DNA from 4 places in the Raoultibacter timonensis genome. Region 3 is predicted to be linked to each of the others. Evidence: predicted binding sites of a transcription regulator. Region 3 holds the regulator's gene; each other region holds the start of a gene.
The links. The regulator LexA, encoded in region 3, represses DNA repair genes until DNA is damaged. The targets are predictions, from matches to a motif close to CNAACANNTGTTNG.
Positions count from the first base shown of each region.

Region 1: a site for LexA is predicted at 1,755-1,768, ahead of MWL89_RS13455 (replication-associated recombination protein A). Genes of this name have one in related genera too.
Region 2: a site for LexA is predicted at 2,037-2,050, ahead of purD (phosphoribosylamine--glycine ligase). Genes of this name have one in related genera too.
Region 4: a site for LexA is predicted at 1,847-1,860, ahead of MWL89_RS06105 (putative DNA modification/repair radical SAM protein). Genes of this name have one in related genera too.

Region 1 covers NZ_AP025564.1:3,275,084-3,279,295, reverse strand. Annotated here, with positions in the region: gene MWL89_RS13465 (helix-turn-helix domain-containing protein) at 48-266, opposite strand; gene MWL89_RS13460 (helix-turn-helix domain-containing protein) at 383-1,315, shown strand; gene MWL89_RS13455 (replication-associated recombination protein A) at 1,801-3,114, shown strand; gene MWL89_RS13450 (DUF948 domain-containing protein) at 3,287-4,111, shown strand; gene MWL89_RS13445 (AI-2E family transporter) at 4,117-4,212, shown strand, end outside.
Region 2 covers NZ_AP025564.1:3,971,301-3,975,512, reverse strand. Annotated here, with positions in the region: gene MWL89_RS16095 (helix-turn-helix transcriptional regulator) at 1-376, shown strand, start outside; gene MWL89_RS16090 (adenylosuccinate synthase) at 606-1,928, shown strand; gene purD (phosphoribosylamine--glycine ligase) at 2,077-3,369, shown strand; gene MWL89_RS16080 (coproporphyrinogen III oxidase family protein) at 3,375-4,212, shown strand, end outside.
Region 3 covers NZ_AP025564.1:2,059,688-2,063,899, reverse strand. Annotated here, with positions in the region: gene MWL89_RS08455 (InlB B-repeat-containing protein) at 1-340, shown strand, start outside; gene hflX (GTPase HflX) at 530-1,840, shown strand; gene lexA (transcriptional repressor LexA) at 1,919-2,563, opposite strand; gene MWL89_RS08440 (hypothetical protein) at 2,679-2,978, shown strand; gene MWL89_RS08435 (ATP-binding cassette domain-containing protein) at 3,390-4,212, shown strand, end outside.
Region 4 covers NZ_AP025564.1:1,533,719-1,537,930, reverse strand. Annotated here, with positions in the region: gene MWL89_RS06125 (DMT family transporter) at 1-20, opposite strand, end outside; gene MWL89_RS06120 (DUF4624 family lipoprotein) at 277-732, opposite strand; gene MWL89_RS06115 (hypothetical protein) at 793-1,230, opposite strand; gene MWL89_RS06110 (LytTR family DNA-binding domain-containing protein) at 1,252-1,692, opposite strand; gene MWL89_RS06105 (putative DNA modification/repair radical SAM protein) at 1,901-3,517, shown strand; gene MWL89_RS06100 (TIGR03915 family putative DNA repair protein) at 3,514-4,212, shown strand, end outside.

The DNA.
Region 1 (4,212 bases), 1.2 Mb from region 3:
TTCTGCACGAAGGCATGCGCGGGTCGGGCTTGAGGCGGACCCGCGCGTCAGATGCCGGATAAAAGAGAGGAGACGGGAACGCCGAGCGCCTCGGCGAGGGAGAGCAGCTTGCCGATGGTGGGGTTGGCGATGCCCTTTTCGACCTCGCAGAGGTAGCCCTCGTTCATGTTGGCCATATCCGCAAGGCGATGCTGCGTCAAATTCTGACGCTTCCGCTCGTTGGCGATGTTCTTCCCGATCGCTTCTATTTCCGCCTTGAATTCCATACCGCGAGGCTATGCGATGGCCGTTAAGGCTTCTTTGGATATAACCGAAGAATTCGGATATAATAGAATAAATCTTCAGGATACCCGGGCGCATGCGATGCGGGAGGGAGGCGGCGATGGCGGAAACCGACGTTCTGTTCACGCCCGATCTGGCGTCGGTGGTCGTCGATCTGCAGCGCCGCAGCGCCGCGTGCTTCGACAGGGAATGCGGGGTGTCGTATTTGCCCTGCTGTCTGCTCGCGTTGTTGGGCGCCAGCAAAGACCCGATGACGATCTCTGATTTCCCCCGGTCGATGGTAGCAAGCGAGAACACGGTGGTCGCGGCGGCGATCAAGCTCGAGCGCGCGGGGTTGATCGAAAAGGAGCATTGCGATAGTGATCGGCGTGTTGCCGTACTGCGGGGAATTCCTGAAGGAAACGCCCTGGCGAAACGCGCCTTCGAAAGCGCCTATCGGCATCTGCGCGCCACCGTGTGGCAATGGTGCTCCGACGACGACGCCGCCCAAATCGTGGGTGCGTTCCAGGAGGCGGCGGAAACGTTGGGGTTGACCGGGCGTAAGGAAAGACGTGCGGTTCATCGATGCCTGACCCCCTCCTTCTTCATGGCCGTTGCGGCGATCATCAGGCAGTGGGTGCAAACATGCGCTGCGGCGGGGGTCGCGTTCACCGAGTACCGGTATCTCGCCCTGTTGCAAAGCTGCGGGCAGCCGCTTTCGTGCTCGGCTGCAGCCGATGCGCTGATGGTCGATCGGAGCACGGTTTCCGTTGTGGCAAAATCGCTGATCGATAAGGGGTTGGGGTTGTGTGGAAGGGGGTCTGACAGGCGACGGCGCATGATCTCGATCACCGAATCCGGCAAGGCGACTGCTGAATTCGCGACATCGATGCTCGAGGATCGGACTGCGGCTCTTTACGCGGGGGCAGACCCCTCTTCCACAGCCGCCATCAACGCCCTGCATGCACGCATGTACGCCGAACTGGCCGCATGGGTGCGCAGCGATCGCGAGCCGGGTATTAAAGCGATCGAGAACGCGCATGCTCCCGCCTGAGTCGCCCAATAATGTAAGAACTTAATTATACATGAAGGTTGACGAGGGACACGGGACTCTTGCGCAGGCGGGAGCATGCGCGTCGCGCTTGACGAGGGACACGGGACTCTTGCGCAGGCGGGAGCATGCGCGTCGCGCCGCAGGGAAAGCGAAAGGCGCCCGATTAACGGACGCCTTCGATAGCCCCACCCCTGGTCTAGGATGAACCCACCTCAAAAGGTGGGTGCTCGCAGCCGGCTTCCTGGCTTTCGCATCAACGGATACGAATCTCCATTCCACCTGCTATCTTGAGCTCCCAAAAAGTTAGCATCGGTCCATCGCAATGTGTGACCGAGGAGCAGAGCGTACCCTGAGTATATGAGTCCTTTCCGAGGAATGAAAGTCTTGACATTCAACCGTTATCTTGCATTGCGGTTCTTATGGGCATCGTCCAACGATGCGAACAAAAGTTTGTGCTTCCCGGTTACTCACGGTACAATGATCGAATGGATAATCTGTTCACCGAAATCGAAAACGACGCTAGGCGGTCGGTCGCCCCGCTTGCCGTGCGCATGCGTCCGCGCTCGCTCGACGAGCTCGTGGGACAAGAGCAGGCGGTCGGACCGGGCAGCTGGCTGCGAACGGCGATCGAGCAAGATACTTTGAGTTCGGTCATTCTGTTCGGGCCGGCGGGCACGGGTAAGACCTCGCTCGCGCACGTGATCGCCGAAACGACGAAGGCGACTTTCGTGGAGGTATCGGCGGTCGGCGGCACGGTGTCCGATCTGCGGCGTGAAATCGATGCGGCCGAAAAGCGCCTCACGATGAGCAACTTGCGAACCATCCTGTTCGTCGACGAGATACATCGGTTCAACCGCAACCAGCAAGATGCATTGCTCCACGCGGTCGAAGACCGTATACTCGTGCTCGTGGGCGCCACCACCGAAAACCCCTTCTTCGAGGTCAACTCGGCGCTTATTTCCCGTTCGCGCGTTGTGGAGCTTCAGGGGCTTTCCGACGACGACATCCGTGAACTGCTTTCCCGGGCCGTCGCCGACGAGCGGGGCTTGGCGGCGCAGTACCGGCTCGACAAGACGGCCGAAGATGCCATCGTGCTGCTTGCGGGCGGCGACGGGAGAACGGCCCTTACCACCCTCGAGCTTGCGGCGGGCATGGTGGGGGCGGGCACGGGGAAGAAGCCCGCGGTGATCGAGGAGGAGGCCGTCCGTGCTACGACGCCCCATCGGTCGCTTCCCTACGACAAGAACAAGGATATGCACTACGACATCATATCCGCGTTCATCAAATCGATGCGCGGCAGCGATCCCGATGCTGCACTGTACTGGCTCGCCCGCATGATCGACGGGGGAGAGGATCCGAAGTTCATAGCGCGGCGCATCTTCATCCTCGCTGCGGAAGATATCGGCAACGCCGATCCGCAAGCGCTGCTCATCGCTGAAGCCGCATTCAAATCGGCCGAGGTGATCGGCTATCCCGAATGCCAGCTTATCTTGGCCCAGGCGGCAACCTACATGGCTCTTGCGCCCAAATCGAACGCGGCATGCGGCATCTTCGATGCACTTTCCGAGGTGCGCAACGGGCCGCTGCGCAGTGTACCCGACTACCTGCGCGACCGGCATCGACCCGGCTCCGACGAATACGGCGAGTACAAGTACCCGCATAACTACCCGGGCGGTTGGGTCGACCAGCAGTATCTGCCCGACGGGCTCGAGCGGGGTTCGTTCTACAAACCGGGGGAGCGCGGTTGGGAGGCCTATCGCGTCGACGCGACGGCAAGAGATCGCAAGCCCCGCGCGTAACCTCGTGCGGCGTTGATGCGGACGCGCTGCGCCGTTGAATCTTCCATGCGTCCTTCACGCAGGTAACGTGACAGAAACGCACTATGAACGCACCGTGGAAAGCCTTCGCGCGGATATAGAATCTGATACCAACGTGGTATAGTTATGGACTCGAAAAGCGAGGAGGAGTTCAATGGATTTCGCTGAAATAGTACAAATCGCGCTTCCGGTCGTATACGTCTTGGTGGGTGCCGCCCTCGTGTGGCTTGTCGTCGAACTCGTTATGACGATCAGGAAAACACGTAAAACCGTCGATGACGTGCAGCGCCAGATCGAGCCCACGCTCGCCAACGTCGAAGAGATAACCGAATCGCTTAAACCCGTCGTGGCCAAGGTCGATCCGCTCGTCGAGCGCGTTTCGCTCACGGTCGACGCTGCGAATCTCGAGATCATGCGCGTCGATCAGATCCTTGAGGATGTCAACGATATCACCGGTTCGCTTTCTTCCGCCGTCGAGGCGGTCGACACCGCAGCCAACGCGCCGCTCGAGCTGGTAAACAGCGTTTCGAGCAAGGTGCGCAGCGTGTTCAAGACCCGCAAGGCTTCGAGCGAATCGGTAACGCTCGGACAGGATAGGAAGACCGCAGCTTCCGAGCAGAGGCGCGGAGCGCATGAAGACCGTTCCGTCGTCGAAGCGGCTCAGGATACCGTCAAGGCTGCCGGTGCCGTTGCTCAGGATGCCGCAAAGGTCGCTAGCGCCGTCGCGGGCGATGTGGCCCAGGCCGTGAGCGATGGGGCAGACGAAGCGCATGCGCGCACGCAGGAACGCAAGGCCGAGCGCGAATCCGCCGCAGCCGAGCGCCAGGAGGCGTCTGCGAGGGCGAATGCGGCCGCATCCCAGATGGCCGATGCGGTTCATGCCGTGGTCGAAGCCGATGCGACCGCTACGAAGGAGAAGTACTTCACCTACGGCGGCGACGCATCGCCCGCCTCTGAAGCCAAAACCGAAGCGAAATAGCGCCCATGGACAAGGCCGGCGTTGCGCCCGTAGACGAGGCGCAAGAGAAAGAGATCGAACGGGAACGCAGCCAGAAAACGCGCAAGCGGTTCTATCAGGTA
Region 2 (4,212 bases), 1.9 Mb from region 3:
GCTTGCATTGATAGGCGAATATGCGGTGGGTTACGCCTTGATCCTCGGCTTCTGCCTCATTCTCTGCCTCGTGTTCGTTTGCGTCATGTTCGTCAACGGGAGCATTGCGAAGATAACGTTTTCGCCGAGCCAGGCCGATGAAGACCGGGGGCTTGACAGGAGCGATGTTTGCGATCAGATAGGGAATCGCTTTGGCTTGACGCAGCGAGAGAAGGAGATACTTTTCTGCATTTCGCTTGGCTACAGCATGCGGAAAACATCCGAAGTGCTTTATATCTCAACCAGTACGGTCCACACCCATACGGCAACGATTTATCGCAAGCTCGGCGTGCATTCGCGACAAGAAGTGATCGATTTAATCGATGCGGCGGTTTGACGGCAGACGAGCGAACAGTCGTCAGCGTCGTAAGGCGCAGCTCATTCATAAAAAGCCTATGCACAAGGAATGTGGAATACTCCATTCGACCCCATTGGCTACGGAAATCACCCCATAGATTGTTATAATCGGAATTTGCTGAGGTAAGGCGAGCGAGGGCTCGCATATGCGCGGCCGCCGACGTTCGGGAAAGACCCCGTTCGCGCGGCCAGGGAAAGGAACGAACGACATGCCCAGTACGGTTCTCGTCGGCGCCCAGTGGGGCGACGAAGGAAAAGGCAAAATCACCGACATGATTTCGAGCGATTACGATTATGTCGTCCGTTACCAAGGGGGGAACAACGCGGGGCACACCGTCATTCACGGCGATCGCAAGCTTGCGCTGCACCTCATTCCGTCGGGGATCATGTACGAGAACGCGGTGCCGGTCATCGGCAACGGCGTCGTAATCGATCCCGGCGTGCTCGTGAAGGAAATGGCCATGCTCGAAGCCGAGGGCATCTCGTGCGCGCGGCTGCTCATCTCCTGCGATGCGCACGTCATCATGCCGTACCACAAAGATTTCGACGGCGCCGATGAGAAGCGCCTCGGAGAGAACAGGATCGGAACCACCAAGCGCGGCATCGGGCCGTGTTATCAGGATAAAGCCGCCCGCAAGGGCATCCGCATCCAGGATCTGCTCGACGAGAAGATCTTCCGCCTTAAGGTGGAAACGGCGCTTGCCCAGAAGAATCCCGTGCTCGAGAAGATCTACGGCATGCCCACCTACACGGTTGAGGAGATCTGCGAAGAGTACCTTCCCTACGCACGTATCCTCAAACCCCATATGACCGAATCGGCGCAGCTTTTGAACGATGCGCTGCGCGAGGGCAAGAACATCCTGTTCGAGGGTGCTCAGGGAACGCTTCTCGATATAGACCACGGAACGTATCCTTACGTGACGTCTTCGTCGTGCTGCGCTGGCGGCGCGGCTACGGGAAGCGGTGTGGGACCCACGGCCATCGACAAGGTGCTCGGCATCCAGAAGGCTTACGTCACCCGCGTGGGCGGCGGCCCCTTCCCGACCGAGCAGCGCTACGCCGAGGATGGCGGCGCCCCCGAAGAGGCTGAAGTCGGCGAGACGTTCTGCCAGGTTGGTGGCGAGTTCGGTGTAACCACCGGTCGTAAGCGCCGCTGCGGGTGGTTCGATGCGGTCATCGGACGCTATGCAGCCGAGGTAAACGGTCTCACCGACGTTGCGCTCACCAAGCTCGACGTGCTCTCCGCGTTCGAGACCATCAAGGTATGCGTTGCCTACGAGTGCGAGGGCAAGACCTACGATTACTTCCCCATGCAGCAGAGCGTGCTCTTCCATGCCAAGCCCATCTACAAAGAGCTTCCCGGTTGGAAGGGTGTCGATATCACCGGGTGCAAGACGTTCGAGGAGCTGCCGGAAAACGCGCAGGCGTATGTCGAGTACCTCGAGGAGATCACCGGTGTGCCGATTTCGATTATCGCCGTCGGCCCCGATCGCGACCAGACCATTCTGCGCGGATGGCAGAGCGTCAAGTAAACCGAAGCTGCGGCAGGTTTGCGCGGTCTCGCGCAGCCAAGCGTTTCAGGCGCCGTCCACCTGGGCAAAGATGGTACGGCGCAGAGCAGAGATCGATGTGTTTCACGTGAAACATTTGTTCGTATAGAACAAGAGGAAAGGACAAGCAGTGAACATCTTGGTTTTGGGAAGCGGCGGTCGCGAGCATGCGATTACCTGGGCGCTTGCGAAATCACCGAATTGCGATGAGCTGTTCGTGGCTCCCGGCAATGGGGGTACTGCTCAAATTGCCGAAAACATAGCCACCCTCGATGTCAACTCGGGAGCTGCCGTGCTCGGCTTTTCTCGCGATCACGATATCGATCTTGTGGTGATCGGCCCCGAAGCGCCACTCGTGGCGGGCGTGGCCGACGTGTTGCGCGAAGCGGGTGTTGCCGTGTTCGGCCCCGATGCGCAAGGCGCGCGCCTCGAGGGCAGCAAAACCTACAGCAAGCAGTTCATGGATGAAAACGGCATTCCCACTGCGCGCTATGCGAGCTTCACCGAGCTCGAGCCCGCACTCGCTTACATCGAAGAGCTCGGCGCTCCTATTGTGGTGAAGGCCGATGGATTGGCGGCTGGCAAGGGCGTTTTCGTCGCAGAGACCGAAGAGGTTGCCGAGGATGCGGTTCGCAGCTGCTTCGACGGCGAGTTCGGCGAGGCGGGATCCACCGTGCTCATCGAAGAGTGCCTGACCGGCCCCGAATGCTCGCTTCTCGCGTTCGTCACGAACGGCAAAGCGTTCTGCATGACCACCGCGCAGGATCACAAGCGCGCGTTCGACGGCGATCGCGGCCCGAACACGGGCGGCATGGGCGTGTACTCGCCGGTGCCGATCGTGACCGACGAAGAGCTTGCCGAGATGCAGAGCATCATGCAGGTCGCCGCCGCGGCGACGGCCCGGGAACCGTTCGAGCACGATTATCGCGGTGTGCTGTACGGCGGATTCATGCTGACCCCCGAGGGCCCCAAAGTCCTCGAGTTCAACGCGCGCTTCGGCGATCCCGAGACGCAGGTGGTGCTTCCCCGTCTCGAAAACGATCTTGTCGAGATCATGTACGCGGTTGCGCAGGGTCGCTCGGAAGACATCGATCTCGTTTGGTCGGATGCCTGGGCCGTGTGCGTGGTGCTTGCGAGCGAGGGGTATCCGGGCTCGTACGAAAAGGGCAAGGTCATCCTCGGCATCGACGAGGCCGAGGATCTCAAGGGCGTCACGGTGTTCCACGCGGGAACCGCGCTCAACAACGACGGCGAGCTCATTACGGCAGGGGGTCGCGTGCTCAACGTGGTGGCCTTGGGCGATGATTTCGACGATGCGCGCGAACTTGCCTACGATGCCGTCGACCTCATCAATTTCGAAGGCAAGCAGTACCGCACCGACATCGGCAAGCGCGCCGCATCGGGCCGCGGAGCTTGGGAGTAGCCGGTATGCTATCCGAACGAATGCTTTCCGCCGTTGTAGGCCAATGCACGAAAAGCTACCTTAAACTTGAGCCGACCGAGGACGCGTTTGTTCCCGCTCCTACCCCGGGGCAGGCCTACATGCTCTACATGCACGTGCCGTTCTGCGAGCGACTCTGCCCGTACTGCTCCTTCAACCGCTTCCCCTTCAACGAGGACCGCGCGGTGCCGTACTTCGAGAACATGCGCAAGGAAATGCTCATGCTCAAGGATCTCGGTTACGATTTCGAGAGCCTGTACGTGGGCGGCGGCACTCCCACCATCATGATCGACGAGCTGTGCGATACGATCGACCTCGCGAAGGAGACCTTCTCCATCAAGGAGGTTTCGAGCGAAACGAACCCGAACCACCTCATCCCGTCCTACCTCGATAAGCTGCAGGGCCGGGTGCAGCGGTTGTCGGTGGGCGTGCAGAGCTTCGACGACGGACTGCTGAAGCAGATGGATCGCTACGACAAGTACGGGTGCGGCCAGGAGATCCTCGAGCGCATCCGCGAAGCGAGCCCGTACTTCACCTCGCTCAACGTGGACATGATCTTCAACTTCCCTGCGCAGACGGAGGATGTCCTCATCAGCGATATCGAGCGCGTGGTGGAAAGCGGCACGAGCCAGACCACGTTCTACCCGCTGATGGCCTCGCCGTCGGTGGCCCGCTCGCTCGCTAAAACGGTCGGCAAGGTGGATTACCAGCGCGAGCAGCGATTCTACAAGATCATCGACGAGCTCTTGGCCGGTGGTCCGGATCCGCTGTTCAAGCACGGCAGCGCATGGACGTTCAATAAGGCCGAGGTTGCAGAGTCGGGCG
Region 3 (4,212 bases):
GTCTTTCAAGGCGGACGGCGGCGAGCCGGTGCCGGTGTCTATCGACATGGGGGATACCGATGTGACACTGTATGCTATATGGGTGAAAAACCCCGATCCGGTCGATCCCGTTGACCCGACGGAGCCAACCGATCCCGGCGAGTCGACCGATCCCGGGACCCCTGGGCAGCTCGTCGGCTCCAACCAGCCGAGCGGCTCTGCGAGTTTGAAAGACTCCGCAGCTGGGCTGGCGAAGACGGGTGATGCGCTCGCCGCTGTCGGTATCGCGGTTGCGACACTCGGCAGCCTAGCGGCTGCGATAGCCGCATGGAGCAGGAGCAGGCGGCGCATGCCCGAATGACGTGACTCCGCGAAGGGAAGCGTAACGAAATGCAAACGCGGGTGTTGCCTGCCGTGCGGCACCCGTGCTAGTATCTGAGACCGATGTTCGTTCGGGAAAGGACGGGGTACGTACATGGCCACGATAAGGTTGCGGTAAGCGCTCTCATTCATATACACGCCATCTGAACCTTACGAAAGGCCATAGACCATGACCCAATCCAAGCATTTCACTATAGAAGAGGTACGCGAGCGCGCCGTGCTCGTGGGGGTCGATCGCGGCGATACGACGTGGCCCGTTTCCGAAAGCCTTGCAGAACTCGAGAGGCTCGCCAACACCGCCGGCGCCGACGTGGTTGCGGTAACGTCGCAAAAGCTCGATGCGCCGAATCCGCGTACGTTCGTCGGCTCGGGAAAGGCCGAGGAAGTTGCCGACCTCTGCCGCGCCCATAGCGCCGATATCGTGATATTCGATGACGAGCTTACCCCATCGCAGCAAACGAACCTTGAGAGGGTCGTTCCGAAGGAGGTCAAGGTAATCGATCGAACGGCGCTGATCCTCGATATATTCGCGCTGCATGCGACGAGCAAAGAGGGGCGTTTGCAGGTGAGGCTTGCTCAGAACCAATACCTTCTTCCGCGTCTTCGGGGCATGTGGGCCCACCTTGCCTCGAACCGCATGGGCGGCGGCGTCGGATCGAGGTTCGGCGAGGGCGAAAGCCAGCTCGAGGTCGACCGCAGGATGGTGCGCAAACGCATAACCTCGATCAAACGCGAGCTGAAGCAGCTGAACGAAGTGCGCGCGCTTCAGCGCGAGGGGCGGTACAAAAGCGGCATGTTCAAGGTATCCCTTGCGGGCTACACCAACGCCGGCAAATCGAGCCTCCTCAATGCGCTCACCGATGCGGGCGTGCTCAGCTACGATAAGCTGTTTGCCACGCTCGATTCGACGACGAGGAAATTCGTGCTTCCCGAGGGGCGCGAGATAACCCTTACCGATACCGTCGGATTCATTCAGAAGCTTCCGCATACGCTGGTCGAGGCATTCAAATCGACGCTCGACGAGATCGTGGGCGCTGATTTGATCCTTCATGTCATCGACGCTTCTTCAGACGAACGGGAGGCGCAGATTCAGTCGGTCGAAGAGGTGCTCGGGCAGATCGGAGCGCACGACATCAAGCGCGTCGAGGTGTTCAACAAGATCGATCTTCTCGGCGAGGTCGAAAAGGAGGCGCTGTCGAACAGGCATCCCGATGCGATACTCGTCTCGGCGCTCAGTGGAGCCGGCATAGACGCTCTGGTGAAGAGAATTGCAGCGGTGGCCTCAGCTCACGACGAGCTTATCAGCGTGCTGGTTCCCTACAGCAGAGGCGATCTTGTCTCGATCGCCCACGAACGTGCCTTGATCGTTCTCGAGGAACACGGCGAGGACGGTACGCGCATCGATATGCAGATAGGCCCCGCATACGCTTCGATGTTCGAGGCGTTCCGCGTCGAGGTGCAATCGCCCATCGACGCGTAGCCTCGTAGCTTCCGGAAAAGAATCGGCCCCGATCGACGATTGCGATCGGGGCCGACTGCCGTTGGGCGGAAAACGTATTTAAAGGCGCCTGAATACGGCGACGACTTTACCGGCTATGGAGCAATCGGTTGTGATGATGGGATCCATCGACGAGTTTTCCGGTTGCAGGCGTATGTGATTCGATTCTTTGTAGAAGCGCTTGACCGTAGCGCCGTCGTCCATGATGGCTACTACGATATCGCCGTTATCGGCGGTGGGTTGCTCTTTCACTACCACGTAATCGCCGCTGTTGATGCCGGCCTCGATCATGGAATCGCCGCGGACGGAAAGCAGGAACGCTGCGGCATCGCCGACGATTTCGGTTGGGAGGGTGATGGTGTCGGTGATGTTCTCCTCTGCGAGGATGGGAGAACCGGCTGCGACATCGCCGACCAGAGGAAGGTTGACCAGGTTGCCGAAGGTGGGCTGTATAAGATCGTCGATGCCCGATCCCGAGTGGTCTTCAAGCTGGTAGGTGAGGGCGATCGAGCGGGACTTGAGCGGATCTCGCTTGATGAGCCCTTTGTCTTCGAGCGCTTTGAGATGGACGTGAACCGTTGAAGGGGAGGAGAGGCCAAGGCTCTGACACACTTCACGCACGGTGGGGCCGTATCCCTTCTCGCGAATGCAGTCCTCGATGCAGTCGAGTACTGCCTGCTGGCGTTTCGTGACTTTTTCTGCCATGTGGCTTCCTTTCAAAACTTCGAACAAATGTTTGAAAAATATCTTGACATGAACTTTTGTTCGCCATATAGTATACACGAACAAAGGTTCTAGGCAAGAGCAAGGAGGCACATTTATGAAGAATTTCGAAGCGCGCTATACCGTGGTCGGAACATCCGCCCTCAAGGTCGATGCCTCCCAAAACCAAGCCCATGCTGCTATCATCGAATTCCCTGCATCCGGCAAAACCGGAAGGCCGCGCCATGCGGCGAGCCGGCATCTGCACGGAAGAGTCTCCGATCTTGAACTTGTCAGCGAGCTCCGAACGGGAACCGCCCGCGGCAAGGCATTCGGGCGCATTGCTCCCTGGCAGTCCGTTTCCGCTGGCGTTGTGCTCGCTGCAGCTGCTTTTGCCACCATCTTCCTTGGGATATAACGGTTAACCATCCTATCTTCCGCAGAAGCTGCGTTCTGTGAGAAGAGCTGCGTAGCGCCCCGGTTCGCCGGGGCGCATTTCGTTTCGAGGGGAGCTTGCTTCGCCGTGCTGATGGTGGGCGGCACGTATCGGGCGAGCGTTGCTATTCGAAGGCCGCCCGCGCGCCTCCGAGCGGAAAGCGTGCTTTTCGATTTTTGTATGATGTGTTACACTTCGAATGATCATACGCCATGGGCGTTGTACCCGTCATCAAGGAGAAGGACATGCGCAAATAACGATTGCCTTCGGGCATCCCCTAAGCAGACAGTATTCTTTTGTCGCAACCGGGTGCGCAATCGTTATCGTATCAGCCATGTCCCAGATTTCCATTGCATTTCATTCGCGTTGCGCCTTCGTTCAATGGAGGTCGCCATGTTCATTACCTTGCACAATGTGTCATATACCTACGATGATTCCCCTGTACCTGCGCTCGAAGGGCTTTCGGCGACGTTTGCCGAGGGGTGGACCGGTATCGTGGGAAACAACGGAGCCGGGAAAAGCACGCTCCTAAAACTCCTTTGCGGACATCTTCGGCCCGACGGGGGTACGATCAGACCTGCGGCTTCAGGGGTGTATTGCGCTCAAGAGACCGCCTTGGAGCCCGAAAACCTCTACGATTTCGCATCCGACTACTCAGCCGAGGCGGTTCGCCTCCGCGCTTCGCTCGAACTCGAAGACGATTGGCTGTGGCGTTACGGCACCCTTTCGCATGGCGAGCGCAAACGCATACAGGTTGCCTGTGCGCTTTCCCTTAATCCGGCGGTTGTGTCGCTCGACGAGCCGACGAACCATCTCGATAGCCAGACGCGGGAAGTCCTGCTCGGTGCGTTGAAGGCACATCGTGGCGTCGGTTTGCTCGTTTCGCACGACAGGCGCTTCCTCGACGAATTGGTTTCGCAGTGCCTGTTTATTGACGCTGGACGGGCGACGATGATCCCAGGCTCTTACACCGAAGCCAAAGCCCAGCTCGACCTGCGAGAGCAAAGCGCTCGAACCGAGCGAAAGCAGGTGCGCGACCAGCTTTCCCGAACCCGAAGCGAGATGAATCGGCGAAAAGCGGTGGCAAGCCAAAGCGCTGCCCGCCGATCGGGTCGTAACCTCGATAAACACGATAGCGACGGCCGCGAAAAGCTTCGCCTGGCCGTATATTCGGGACAAGACGGAAAAACCGGTCTGTTGGCCGCCCAAATGGATA
Region 4 (4,212 bases), 530 kb from region 3:
GAGAGGTAGGCGCGATTCATCGGTTCCTTTCGGCTCCCGCTCGAAAACGGAATAACGCTGAACATGATACCCGACGAGGCGCGCGCGGAACGCAGATGCACCGGTTTTACTGCACCGCATCGAAACAACAGTCGCCAGACGGCGATATCTCCCCTATATGTTCCGCCCATATGAATCAGGCGCTTCTCGATCCTGCAAACAAAGCACGCAGCCTCACGGCTTTGCCGAGCCGGGTGCCGGGCGAATCCAAGCTGCGCTCGCCCGACACGCACGGGATTATCGCAGAGGCTTCGCTCTCTCCCGAACGAAGGCGCCGTCGAAGGCGATCCCCAGCGTAGCATGGTGCATCTCTCTCCCGATAAGGCAGACGACGTATTCGTCTGCCGCCCTGAGGTCTTCAAGCGTCACGGAAAAGGTTTCCGATTCAACGTCGCCCCGCCAGGCGTTGCTCCATAGGACTTCGTTCGTCCTGTTGTTCTTTATCTCTAAAACCACGCTGCCGCCATTCGCCTCCAACGTACCTTCGGCGGTTAAGGCATCGAGATCTTCAGAGACGCAGAACAGTTTTTCGTTAACGAAGGGATCGGCCTCGTCATAGTCCCGATCCAATTCCAGGGTGATGGTCTTTTCGTTTCCACCATTCGCATCGGGAGCATGGGGGCCCGCATCCGAGCATGCCGTCAGACAAGCTATGCTCATCAACACGCTGCAAAGAACTGCCATCTTCCTCATGCAACCAACCCCGTCTAGTTCGATGCGCCGACGCGTCTTTCTCGCCTAAGGCAGGCAAGCTCACCGCTTCTCATCCGCCGCCCGGCGCCGGTAGGCCTCGAGCGCCTCTTGGTAGCCCCCCGCGACTCTCTTGAAGTGGACAGTATAGCCTATCGATATCACCGCGAACAGGACGAGGAAGATGGCGAAAAACGATACCGCGTACTCGATATCCCGGGGAAACCAACCCGCGAACCACCCGCACAGATAGATCGCCGGTGCTGCAGTCAGGGCGAATCCCGCCAGCCGCACCGCATACCGCATCCGCTTGAGGATAAGGCCGCTGAACCAGAACCCCTGCAACAACGCTGCAGCGAACGCTGCAACCAGCATGCCGACGCTCATGTCGAGGCCTCCGCTCGGACCTGCGAACGCATAGGCGAACGGCAGGCTTGCAACCATGATCGCCGTGAACACCACGCAGGCGGTAACGACGACCCTCCCGAAAAACCGTTTCATTGCATTGCTCCTTTCACGCGGCTAGAATGCGCCGATCTTCCGCTTGATGGCACCCGAGTACTGGCGCGATACGATCACCGCTTCGCCGTTGTCCAGCACAAGCTGCAACCTCGCATTGAAGTCGGGCTTTATCGCGCGCACCTTCGAGAAGTTCACGATCGTCTGCTTGGAAATGCGCACGAAATCGAGCGCAGAAAGCCCGTCCTCGATCTCGTAGAGGCGCAGAGCCGTTTCGTACACGCCCTCGGCGGTATAGACGAACACCCGACGATCGACCGCTTCGGCGTAGAGGACCTGCGTCGCGTCGAGCAGATGGGTGCTTCCGTCGCGTTTTCCCACGAGCCGCCTGTCGAACGCCTCGAGGTTCGCGACGATGCGCCCGACGCGCTCGTCCACGCGCGGGCAGCGGATGTCGACATGGATGTCATCGAGTTCCCGCTCTTCGTTTATGGATACCTGCACGGTTTCCGCCTTTCGATCCGATCGCATGCGCCGTTCGAGCTCCGAGCGGCACAATCCAGTATCGCGGCCGACGCCGTACCGGGCAAGCGGATCTGCGCATCCTGCACGAAGACGCGCGCAAGTTGCATGAAAGCAGGCCGGGAAACCTTGACAACGAACATTCGTTTGCATACCATAACACGAACAAACATTCGTTTCAGGGAGCCGCATGGACATCGCAGACAAACTGGAGATCCTCGCCGATGCGGCGAAGTACGACGTCGCCTGCACTTCCTCGGGCATCGACCGCGATGCGCAGAGGGGCAAGCTCGGCAACACGCTGGCGGCGGGCATCTGCCACAGCTTCTCCGCCGACGGGCGCTGCATCACGCTTCTGAAGGTGCTCATGACCAACGTCTGCGTGTTCGATTGCGCCTACTGCGTGAACCGCTGTTCCAACGAAGTGGCCCGCGCCGCATTCAAGCCTCGCGAGCTGGCCGACCTCACGATAGGCTTCTACCGCCGCAACTACATCGAGGGCCTGTTCTTGAGTTCGGGTGTCATCAGAAGCCCCGATTACACGACCGAGCTCATGATCCAAACGCTTGAGATCCTGCGCTTCGAACACGGCTTTCGCGGCTACATCCACGCGAAGGCCGTGCCCGGCACCTCGCCCGAACTGGTCGACCAGCTGGGGCACCTCGCCGATCGCATGAGCGTCAACATGGAGTTGCCCTCAAGTCAGAGCCTGCAGCTTCTGGCCCCCGAGAAGAACAAGCAGAACATACTCGCCCCCATGAGGCAGATCAAGGAGAACATCGCCGAGGACAAGGATACGCGCGCCATCATGCGCAAATGCACCACCTATATGGCCGAGTGCAAGCCGAAGAAGAAGACCCGCGCGTTCGTGCCCGCCGGCCAGAGCACCCAGATGATCATCGGCGCCACCCCCGAAAGCGATTTCCACATCCTCAACCTTTCGGCATCGCTGTACCGCACGCTCTCGCTCAAGCGCGTGTTCTTCAGCGCGTACCTGCCTGTGAACGAAGACGCCCGCCTGCCCGCCAACGATGCGATCGAGCTCAACCGCGAGCATCGGCTCTACCAGGCCGATTGGCTTCTGCGCTTCTACCAGTTCGACGTGAACGAGATCATCGACGAAAAGCATCCGTTTCTTGATCCGCTGCTCGACCCCAAAGCGAACTGGGCTATCAACAACCTCGACAGCTTCCCCATCGAGGTGAACACCGCCCCCTTCGAGATGCTTCTGCGCGTTCCGGGCATCGGCGTGCGGGGTGCAAAGTCGATCGTTCGGGCCCGCAAGCGCTCGACTTTGCGCGAGCCCGAACTCCGCAAGCTCGGCATCGCCTACAAGCGGGCGCGCTACTTCATCACCTGCAACGGCAGCTACGCAGGCACCGGCGCCGATTTTTCGCGCGAGGGGCTGCGTGCGCAGTTGGCCGCACCCATCCAAGGGGGGCGTCACGGTCGCCGCGCCGACAAGGCGATCCCCGGACAGCTGAGCCTGTTCGAACAGGTCGACACGACGAAGCCGAAGATCATGCGACCGGGCGAGTGCCAAAGGTTCGCAGCGTCGACGGACGCGGCGAGCCTCGCCGACGCCCCGATGTCCGCAGCAAGCCCTGCAGAAGCACGGGCGCTCCCGCAGGCTTCGGCAGACCCCCTCGCCACCTCGATCCCGGAATGGTTCGCTCCGGCGGTATCGCGCCAGCCGAAGCCGGACGCATCGCCCTCCCGTATCGCCTCGCCTCGGTGGGATTCCGGCAGCATCGCCACGCAGGGTTTCGCCGGCCGCGAGCGCGCCGTCGCGAGCGTGCGCGCATGACCGATATCGCCTACACCTACGACGGGTCGCTCGAAGGCCTTTTGAGCGCCATCTTCACCGCATACGCAAGCAAGGAAGACCCGAGCGATATCGCCCGTGCCGAAAACCTCCAACCACGGCTCGGCCAAGAGGTGCGCGACGTGGAGACGAGCATGGAGCTCGCCCTGCGCGTGCAGAAGGGCATCTGCCGAACCTGCGGACCCATCGCGTTCGATGCCGTGAAGAGCACCTCGCTTTCCGACGATCCCGCTACGGGAAGCATCGTCTACCGCTTCGTACGCTACGCCATGGCCAAGCACAAGCCGCACGACTGCGCGGGATGCACACGGAGGATGCGCTGCGGGGGACTGTGCACGCGCGGGCAGAAGAACAGCGCCTTGAACGACATCGCCCATCCGTCGGTCGCGCCGTTTCACGAGCTCAACCGCACGGTCTACAACGAGCGGCACCGCATGATGCAGTTCTTGCGCTTCGAGCATATGGAAGGCGACGTATGGTTCGCGCAGTGCAACCCCCTGGCCTCGGTCGTGCCGCTTCTCATGGATTGGTTCGCAGGCAGGTTCAACACCCAGGCGTTCATGATCTACGACGAGGTGCACCGCATCGCGGGCGTCTACGAGGGAAAGGATTGGTACCTCGTCAAAACCGACGAGCTCGTGCTGCCCGAGCGCTCCGCCGAGGAACGCGCAATGCAG